One region of the Massilia sp. BGA-UO-ETr-WB1 genome, then DNA from elsewhere that is predicted to be linked to it. Evidence: predicted binding sites of a transcription regulator. Region 1 holds the regulator's gene; the other holds the start of a gene.

The links. Region 1 encodes FliA, which starts transcription of late flagellar genes. Its sites were predicted from a motif close to CTAAAGTTTNNNNNNNNNNNGCCGNTA; they were not measured.
Region 2: the regulator FliA is predicted to act here: its motif matches at 2,845-2,871, upstream of AC56DV_RS23645 (flagellar protein FliT).

The regions. Positions count from the first base shown of each region.
Region 1 is NZ_JCAQOT010000013.1:92,742-97,158, reverse strand. Features, by position in the region: gene flhF (flagellar biosynthesis GTPase FlhF) at 25-1,464, shown strand; gene AC56DV_RS01865 (MinD/ParA family ATP-binding protein) at 1,457-2,281, shown strand; gene AC56DV_RS01860 (RNA polymerase sigma factor FliA) at 2,298-3,029, shown strand; gene AC56DV_RS01855 (flagellar motor protein) at 3,011-3,760, shown strand; gene motD (flagellar motor protein MotD) at 3,762-4,417, shown strand, end outside.
Region 2 is NZ_JCAQOT010000026.1:272,486-276,902, forward strand. Features, by position in the region: gene AC56DV_RS23635 (M13 family metallopeptidase) at 1-1,674, opposite strand, end outside; gene AC56DV_RS23640 (HDOD domain-containing protein) at 1,909-2,736, shown strand; gene AC56DV_RS23645 (flagellar protein FliT) at 2,915-3,196, shown strand; gene AC56DV_RS23650 (aspartate aminotransferase type Ic) at 3,313-4,417, opposite strand, start outside.

The DNA.
Region 1 (4,417 bases):
ACTTGTGTAACAGGGGAACCGGTCATGAACGTCAAAAAATTTACTGCACCTACGTCGCGTGAAGCGCTGCGCAAAGTACGCGAGGCCCTGGGGCCGGATGCGGTGATCTTGTCGAATCGCCCAACCGATGGCGAAGTGGAAATTCTCGCCCTCGCCAACGACGATGCCGCCTCCCTGGCGCTGCCTTCCCCGGACTCGCCCATGGCGCAGCCGAACCCTTACCTGGACCTGCCGGACACGCCGTCCTACCTGGCCCCGGCTGCGCCGATGTCGCCGATGGAAGCGCTCGACGCTGCGGCCATGCGCGCCGCCACGCAGCGCGCCGCCGCTCCGCGCGCCGCCGCCCCGGCGCCGCGCCCGGCCGCCGAAGCGCAAGTGCGCCAGGCGGTGCGCGCCGCCGCGCCCGCAGCAGCGCCGGCGCCGTCGCTGGACCTGGAACGCATCAGCGCCATGGTGGCCGACGCCGTCAACAGCGCCAAGGCCAACGCGGCCGCCGAAATGAGCGGCATGATGAATGAAATCCGCGCCATGCGCGGCATGATGGAAACCCAGCTGGCCGAGATCTCCTGGGGCTCGACCCAGCAGCGCGAGCCGCAGAAGGCCGCCGTGCTGCGCGAGCTGCTGGCGGCCGGCTTCTCGGCCAGCCTGGCGCGCTACCTGATTGACAAGCTGCCGGCCGGCCGCGACGCCGCCGACAGCATGCGCTGGATTAAGACCGTGCTGACCCGCAACCTGTCGGCCATCGCCAACGAGGACGCGCTGATCGAGCAGGGCGGCGTGTTCGCCCTGGTGGGACCCACCGGCGTCGGCAAGACCACCAGCACCGCCAAGCTGGCCGCGCGCTGCGTGATGCGCCACGGCCCGGACAAGCTGGCCCTGATCACCACCGACGCCTACCGTATCGGCGCCCACGAGCAGCTGCGCATCTACGGCAAGATCCTGGGCGTGATGGTGCACTCGGTGAAGGACGAGGCCGACCTGCGCATCGCGCTGAAGGAACTGAAGAACAAGCACACCGTGCTGATCGACACGGTCGGCGTGAGCCAGCGCGACCACATGGTGGCCGAGCAGGTGGCCATGCTGCAGGGCACCGGCGCCAACGTGCAGCGCCTGCTGTGCCTGAACGCCACCTCGACCCAGGAAACCCTGAACGAAGTGGTGCGCGCCTACCAGGGCAGCGGCCTGGCCGGCTGCATCATGACCAAGCTGGACGAGGCCGCCTCGATCGGCAACGTGCTGGACGTGGTGATCCGCCAGAAGCTGAATATGTTCTACGTCTCGAGCGGCCAGCGGGTGCCGGAAGACCTGCACCTGGCCGACCCGGCCGCGCTGATCGAGCGCGCCTTCCGCCTCAAGCAGGGCAGCGCCGCCGGCCAGTACGCCGACAGCGAACTGCCGCTGGTGATGGCCGCCGCCGGCTACGCCGCCAACGACATTGCCCTGCGCGAGGTGCGCCTTGGCTAACTTCGACTTCGACCAGGCCGAAGGCCTGCGCCGCATGCTGGCCGGCCCGCAGCCGCGCATCGTCACATTCCTTTCCGCCACCCCGCAGGACGACAAGGGCGCCATGCTGGTCAACCTGGGCGCTTCGCTGGCGCGCGCCGGCAACGACGTGCTGCTGGTGGACGCCTGCGCCAGCGCGCACGGCGTCGCCTCGCGCCTGGGCGTGGACAGCGGCGCCAGCCTGCTGGACGTGGCGCGCCAGGAATGCGGCCTGAACCAGGTGATCCACCAGGTGCCGCAGGGCTTCGGTGTGGTATCCATGACACGCGGCGTAGCCCGCTCCGGCCCGGACGAAACGCGCCGCCTGGCCAAGGCCTTCGACGTGCTGGCCAAGCAGACCGGCCTGGTGATCGTGGACGGCGAGTTCGACGGCGAGGCTTTCCCGGTGCCGGTGATGGCCAGTTCCGACATCGTGGTGCAGGTCTCCAACAGCGCCACCTCGATCAAAAATGCCTACAGCATGATCAAGCGCCTGAACCACGAACTGGGCCGCCGGCCCTTCGGCATCGTGGTCACCGGCGCATCCGAGGCCGAAGCGAAGGTGGTTTACGATAATATGGCGCAAGCGGCAAGCCGATACCTGGCCGTCACCCTGGTTTCCATGGGGTCGGTGCCGGCCGATGAGTACTTGCAGCGCGCGGCGCGCCTGGGGCGCGCGGTGGTCGATGCCTTTCCTCTGGCCGGCGCATCGGTCGCGTTCCGGCAACTGGCAGGCCGTTTGGCGCTGGCCGGCGCGCCTCAATTCCGTACGGGGAGTAGCAACCATTTTAGTGTCTGAGAAAAATTAGAACGATATGTACACGGCCAAAGGGAAAGCGGACAAGAACTCGCTGCTGACGGAGCACATGCCGCTGGTGAAGCGGCTGGCCCACCATATGAAGGCCAAATTGCCACCCAGCGTGGAAGTGGATGACCTGGTCCAGGCCGGCATGATAGGCTTGCTCGATGCTATCAACCGCTACGAAGAAACCCATGGCGCCCAGTTTGAAACCTATGCCGTGATGCGCATCCGCGGCGCCATGCTCGACGAGCTGCGCAACAGCGACTGGATGCCGCGCAGCATGCGCCAGGACATGCGCAAGATCGAAACCGCCATGGCCACCCTGCAGCAGCGCCTGGGCCGCCCGCCGAGCGAATCGGAAGTGGCCAAGTCGCTCAAGCTGTCGCTGGCCGACTACCAGGAAATGCTGTCCGAAGGCGGCGGCCACCAGCTGATCTATTACGAAGACTTCCGCGACGACGACGGCGGCGAGAGCTTCCTCGACCGCTTCCATAGCGACGAGGACGCCGACCCGCTGCGCGCGCTGCTCGACACCGACTTCCGCCAGGCCGTGATCGACGCCATCGACGCGCTGCCGCCGCGCGAGAAGATGCTGATGGGCTTGTACTACGAAGAAGAATTGAACTTGAAGGAAATCGGCGCCGTCATGGGCGTGTCCGAATCACGCGTATCGCAGTTGCATACGCAAGCGGTAGCGCGGCTGCGCGCCACGTTACGGGAGCAGGCATGGACTGGGCCAGCATAGCAGGATTGATACTGGGCGTGGCCGGGGTGCTGGTCGGCCAGGGCCTGGAGGGCGGCAAGCTGAGCTCGCTGCTCCAGCCGGCCGCGTTCGCCATCGTGGTGGTTGGCACCTTGGGCGCGGTGCTGCTGCAGACCAAGCCGGCTACTTTCGTGCGCGGCCTGCGCATGGCCAAATGGATCGTGGCGCCGCCGCCGGACACCCGCATCACGCTGGCGCGCGAGATCGGCGCCTGGAACGCCACCGCCAAGCGCGACGGCATGCTGGCGCTGGAGCGCCACATGCTGGCCTCGAAAGACAAGTTCAACGTCAAGGGCCTGCGCCTGATCGTCGACGGCATCAACCCCGACAAGCTGCGCAACCTGCTCGACACCGAAATCACGGCCTACGAGACGGCCGAGCGGCAGGCGGTGCGGATCTGGGAATCGGCGGCCGGCTATTCGCCCACCATCGGCATCCTGGGCGCCGTGCTGGGCCTGATCCAGGTGATGGAAAACCTGGCCGACCCGGCCAAGCTGGGCTCGGGCATCGCCATCGCCTTCGTCTCCACCATCTACGGCGTGGGCATGGCCAACCTGTTCTTCTACCCGATCGCCAACAAGCTGAAGAACATCGTCACCCAGCACGTGCACCAGCAGGAAATCGCCGCCGCCGTGTTCTACGACATCGCCACGGGCGACCACAGCCGCGTGATCGACGAGCGCATCGCCACCTTGCTGCGCGAGTACCACTGACATGCAGCGCCGCGCCCGCAGGAAATTCGACGACGAGCCGGAGAACCACGAGCGCTGGCTGATTTCCTACGCCGACTTCATCACCCTGCTGTTCGCCTTTTTCGTGGTGATGTATTCGATCGCCGCCGTCAACACCGGCAAGTACAAGATCTTCTCGGACGCGCTGGGCGACGCCTTCGGCGGCCAGGGTGCGGCCAAGCCCATCAACACCGAAGTGCAGAACCTGCCCATCCCCAATCCGGCGCTGCGCCGGCGCACCGAGCTGCTGCGTAAGGAAAAGGAACAGATGACCAAGCTGGCGCAGGATTTGCTGTCCACCCTGGCGCCGCTGGTGAAGGAAGGCAAGGTGCGGGTGACGCAGAACAGCCGCGGCGTGAGCGTGGAAATCAACGCCAGCGTGCTGTTCGATCCGGGCGCGGCGGTATTGACCAGCAACTCGCGCGAAGCCTTGCAGGCGGTGGCGGTGCTGCTGAAGGAAGACCCGCACGCGGTGCAGGTGGAAGGCCACACCGACAACCAGCCCATCCGCAACAACAATTTCCCGTCCAACTGGGAGCTGTCGGCCTCGCGCGCCGGCGCCGTGGTGCGGCTGTTCATCGACGCCGGCGTGGCGCCGGCGCGGCTGACGGCGGTGGGCCATGCCGACAACCACCCGGT
Region 2 (4,417 bases), on a different contig from region 1:
CAGCGCAGCGGATGCGCTCTTGAAGTGGGCCGCGTCGGCCGGGGTCCACCAGTCGCGCAGGCGGCCTTCGGAGTCGAACTGGGAACCGGCGTCGTCGAAGCTGTGGCTGATTTCGTGGCCGATGATGGCGCCGATGGCGCCGTAGTTCTGCGCGTCCGGCCCTTTCGGATCGAAGAACGGCGGCTGCAGGATGGCGGCCGGGAAGTTCAGCGCGTTCTGCATCGGCATGTTGACGGCGTTCACCAGCTGCGGCGGCATGCACCACTCCTTGCCGTCCACCGGCTGCTGCAGCTTGGCCAGCTGCTGCACGTAGCGCAGCCGGGACGCGCGCCCGGCGTTGCCGTAGGCGTCGTCGGCTTTCACCGCCAGCTGGTGGTAGGAGGTGAATTTGTCCGGGTAGCCGACGCCGACGTACAGCGCGTCCAGCTTGGCGTGCGCTTCCTTGCGGGTGGCCGGCGCCATCCAGTCCAGCCGGTCGATGCGGCCGTGGAAGGCGTGCACGATGTTGGCCACCATTTGCTGCAGCTTGGCCTTGGCTTCGGGCGGGAAGTGCTTGGCGACGTACAGCTTGCCAACCGCGTCCGGCATGCCGCCGTTGACGGCGTCCAGGCCGCGTTTCCAGCGCGCGGCCATCTGCGGCGTGCCGCCCAGCGTGCGGCCGTAGAAGTCGAAATGCTGCTCGGTGAACGCTTGCGGCAGGTGCGCGGCATTGGTGTTGATGGTGTGGAAGGCGAGGAAGTCCTTCCAGGCGTCCAGCGAACACTCTTTCAGCAGCGCGGCCACGCCCACCACCGCGCCCGGGTGCCACAGCATGAAGCTGTGCTGCTTGCCCAGGCCGGCGGTATGGAAGAACAGCTTCCAGTCCATGCCCGGCGCTTTTTTGGCGAAGTCGGCCGCGCTCCAGGTGTTGTTGGCCTTGAGTACGTCGGCCGAGTCTTCGCGGCTGGCGTGGGTCAGCGCCAGTTTGCGCTCCAGCTCGTACACCCGCGCGGCGCGGGTTTCGGGGTCGCTATAGCCGGCCAGCTTGAACATGGCGGCGATGTGGGCCTGGTAGGCGGTGCGCAGTTTGTGCATGCGCTCGTTGTCCTCCAGGTAGTACACGCGGTCCGGCAGGCCCAGGCCGCCCTGCAGCAGGTAGGGCATGTTGCGCTTGGGCTCGTTCAAGCCTTGCGCCACCCACAAGCCGAGGATGTTCTCGGTATGGAAATCGGTATTGTTGAGCGGATCGACGTCGGCGCGCACGGTGGCGGCCAGGGCGCGGGTCAGCTCGGTCTTGTCCTTGATGGCGGCGATCTTCTTCAGGGCCGGCTGCATGGGCGCCGTGCCGTGCGCTTCAATGGCGGCCTCGTCCATAAAGGCGCGATAGTAGTCGCTCACTTTCACCGCCTCGGGGCCGGCCTGCCTGTCTCCCGGCACCGCTTCGATCAGTTTGATGATGCGCTGGTTGGTTTCCTCGGCCAGCTGGGCCATGGAACTCCAGCTGCCGCGGTCGGCCGGGATCTGGGTCGACTTCAGCCAGTCGGCGTTGGCGTAGGCAAAGAAGTCGTCGCCGGGCTGCAGGGCGGCGGGGGCATTGGCGGCAGGGGCGTCCGCCTGGGCCGCGCAGGCAGGCGCGATAGCCTGGAGGGCGCCGGCCAGCGCAAAGCTGAGTACGGTCTTGATGGGTGCGTGCATGTCCTGTTCCTGTTGTTGTGATTTTGGTCGGCGTGATACGCCAGCATCCACTCTAAGCAAGTGCCCGGCGGGAAGCGAGCGCCGTGCGACAGACTGCGGATTCCGGGGATGCGCTGCAGAATACAGGGAATGCTGTGCATCAATGCTACGCGCGGCATAAAAAGGCCACAAAATTGCGGCGAATCGCTATATAGTTCACCTACAGCAACGCACATAAAACCAGGAGAGCCCCCTATGAAACTTGAAGCCCTTTTCCAGAACCCGACTGCGTTGCCCACGGCTCCCAAAGTTGTCGAAGAACTCATCAGCAGCTTCGACAAGGCCAGCGTTTCCACCGAAGAGATCGCGAAAAAACTGTCCACCGACCCCGTGCTCAGCGCCAAGCTGCTGCGCCTGGCCAACTCGGCCTACTACCACGTCTCGCGCAGCATCGGCACCGTTGAAGACGCCGTGCTGATGCTGGGCTTCGTCACCGTGCGCACGCTGGTGATCAGCTCTGGCCTGGTGAGCGGCTTCAAAACCGTGCCGGGCCTGGACCTGAAACAGTTCTGGCGCTACAGCCTGTACACCGCGGTGTCGGCCAAGTGGATTGCCAAAAAAACCAAGGAGAACACCGACCTGGCATTTACCATCGGCATGATGCACGCCATCGGCCAGCTGGTAATGCACGCGGCCATGCCGGAGCAAGCCATGCAACTGGACAAGGTTGCCGGTCCGCTGGATTCGCGCCGCCTGGACGCCGAGCAAGCCTCGCTGGCCTACAACTTCGCCGACGTGGGCGCGGAACTGGCCAGGCGCTGGAAGTTCCCGGAAGCCTTCTCCGAGACCATCATGGCCTTCCCGGACCCGATGAACCACGAGCACGGCACCCGCCTGGCCGGCATCATCCACCTGGCGGCCTGGCGCGCGCGGGTGGAAGAGAACAAGCTGACGGACGAGGAAATCGAAGCCTGCTACCCGACCGAGATCGCTGAAGAACTGGGCCTGGAGCCGAACGCGCTGATCGACGACATGCCGCCGCCTAGCGAACTGAGCGCCGGCCTGGAAGAACTGGTCAAGTAATCCCGCCCTGCCCTCCGTTGCCACCATCGGCCGGCGCCGCCCTTCGGGGCCGCGCCGGCTTGTCTTTTTGAGCACCCCAAAATATTTTCAAATTATTTTTCGAAAACCCTAAAGTTCCCGGAACGCATGACGTTAATCCAGACAAGCAGTAATCCATTTTACTTTTTCAGGATGCGCCATGAACGCCACCGAAGTGCTCGCTATGTACGAAAATGTTGCCGGCCTGACCACTAACATGGCCATGGCAGCGCGCGCGAGCGACTGGGAAAGCCTGGGCCGCCTGGAGAAGCAAACCGCCATGGCCACCGCCACCGTGGCAGCCGGCGCCACCGTGGCCCCGCTGGACGGCGCAGCCCGCCAGCGCAAGATCGACCTGCTGAAGCAAATCCTCGCCAACGACCGCGCCATCCGCGACGTGACCGAACCGTGGCTGAACCGCACGCCCGGCATGGCCCAGTAAGCCTCCCCCGCCCCAACGATCAAAGCGCCTCACGGCGCTTTTTTATTTCCTACGAGGAAAATGGAGCCTGACCCCATTTTCCTTGCACGCAATTACTTGCTGAATTACTGGCTGAATTACTGGCTGACCGCTACGCGCAGGGACAGGGCGATGCCCTTGGCGGCCTGGCGGATTTCGTCCAGCGAGGGGAAGCTGGGGGCGATGCGGATGTGGCTGTCGTCCGGGTCGTTGCCGTAGGGGTAGGCGGCGCCGGCCGGGGTCAGCGTGATGCCGGCCTCTTTCGCCAGCGCGATGGTGCGCTTGGCGGCGCCCGGCGGGGTGACCAGGTCGATGAAATAGCCGCCCTTCGGACGGGTCCAGCTTACGCCCTCCACTTGGCCCAGGAATTCCTCGAACTGCGCCAGCACGATGTCGAACTTGGGCTTGAGCAGCGCGCGGTGCTGTTCCATCAGCGCTTCGACGGTGGCCTTGTCTTTCAGGAAGCGCACATGGCGCAGCTGGTTGACCTTGTCCGGGCCGATGCTGCGGATGCCGGCGTGCTTGGTCCACCAGGCGATGTTGGCCGGCGAAGCGGCCAGCGCGGCCACGCCGGAACCGGCCCAGCTGACCTTGGAGCTGGAGGCAAATACGATGGCGCGGTCCGGGTTGCCCGCTTTGGCGCACTCGTCCAGGATGCTGGCCATGCCGATTTTCTCGTCGCCCAGGTGGTGGAAGCGGTAGGCGTCGTCCCACATCAGGCGGAAGTCGGGGGCGGCGGTTTTCATCGCGGCCAGGCGGCGCACGGTGTCGTCCGAGTAGACCACGCCGCCCGGATTGCTGTACTTCGGCACGCACCACATGCCCTTGATGCTGGCGTCCGCCGCCACCAGGCGCTCGACCAGGTCCATGTCCAGGCCGTCTTCCGTCATCGGCACGTTGATCATCTTGATGCCGCGCTGCTCGCAGATGGCGAAGTGGCGGTCGTAGCCCGGCACCGGGCACAGGAAACTGACCGGCTGGCCGGACGCCATCCATGGCGCATGGCCGGGCACGCCCAGCAGCAGGCTGTAGACGATGACGTCATGCATCAGCGACAGGCTGGCGCTGCTGTCGACCACCACTTGCGCAGCCGGCACGTCCAGCAGTTCGCCGAACAGGGCGCGCGCTTCCGGCAGGCCGACACCGCCGCCGTAGTTGCGGGTGTCGGTGCCGTCGTGCGCGGCGTAGCCGTCCAATGCGGCC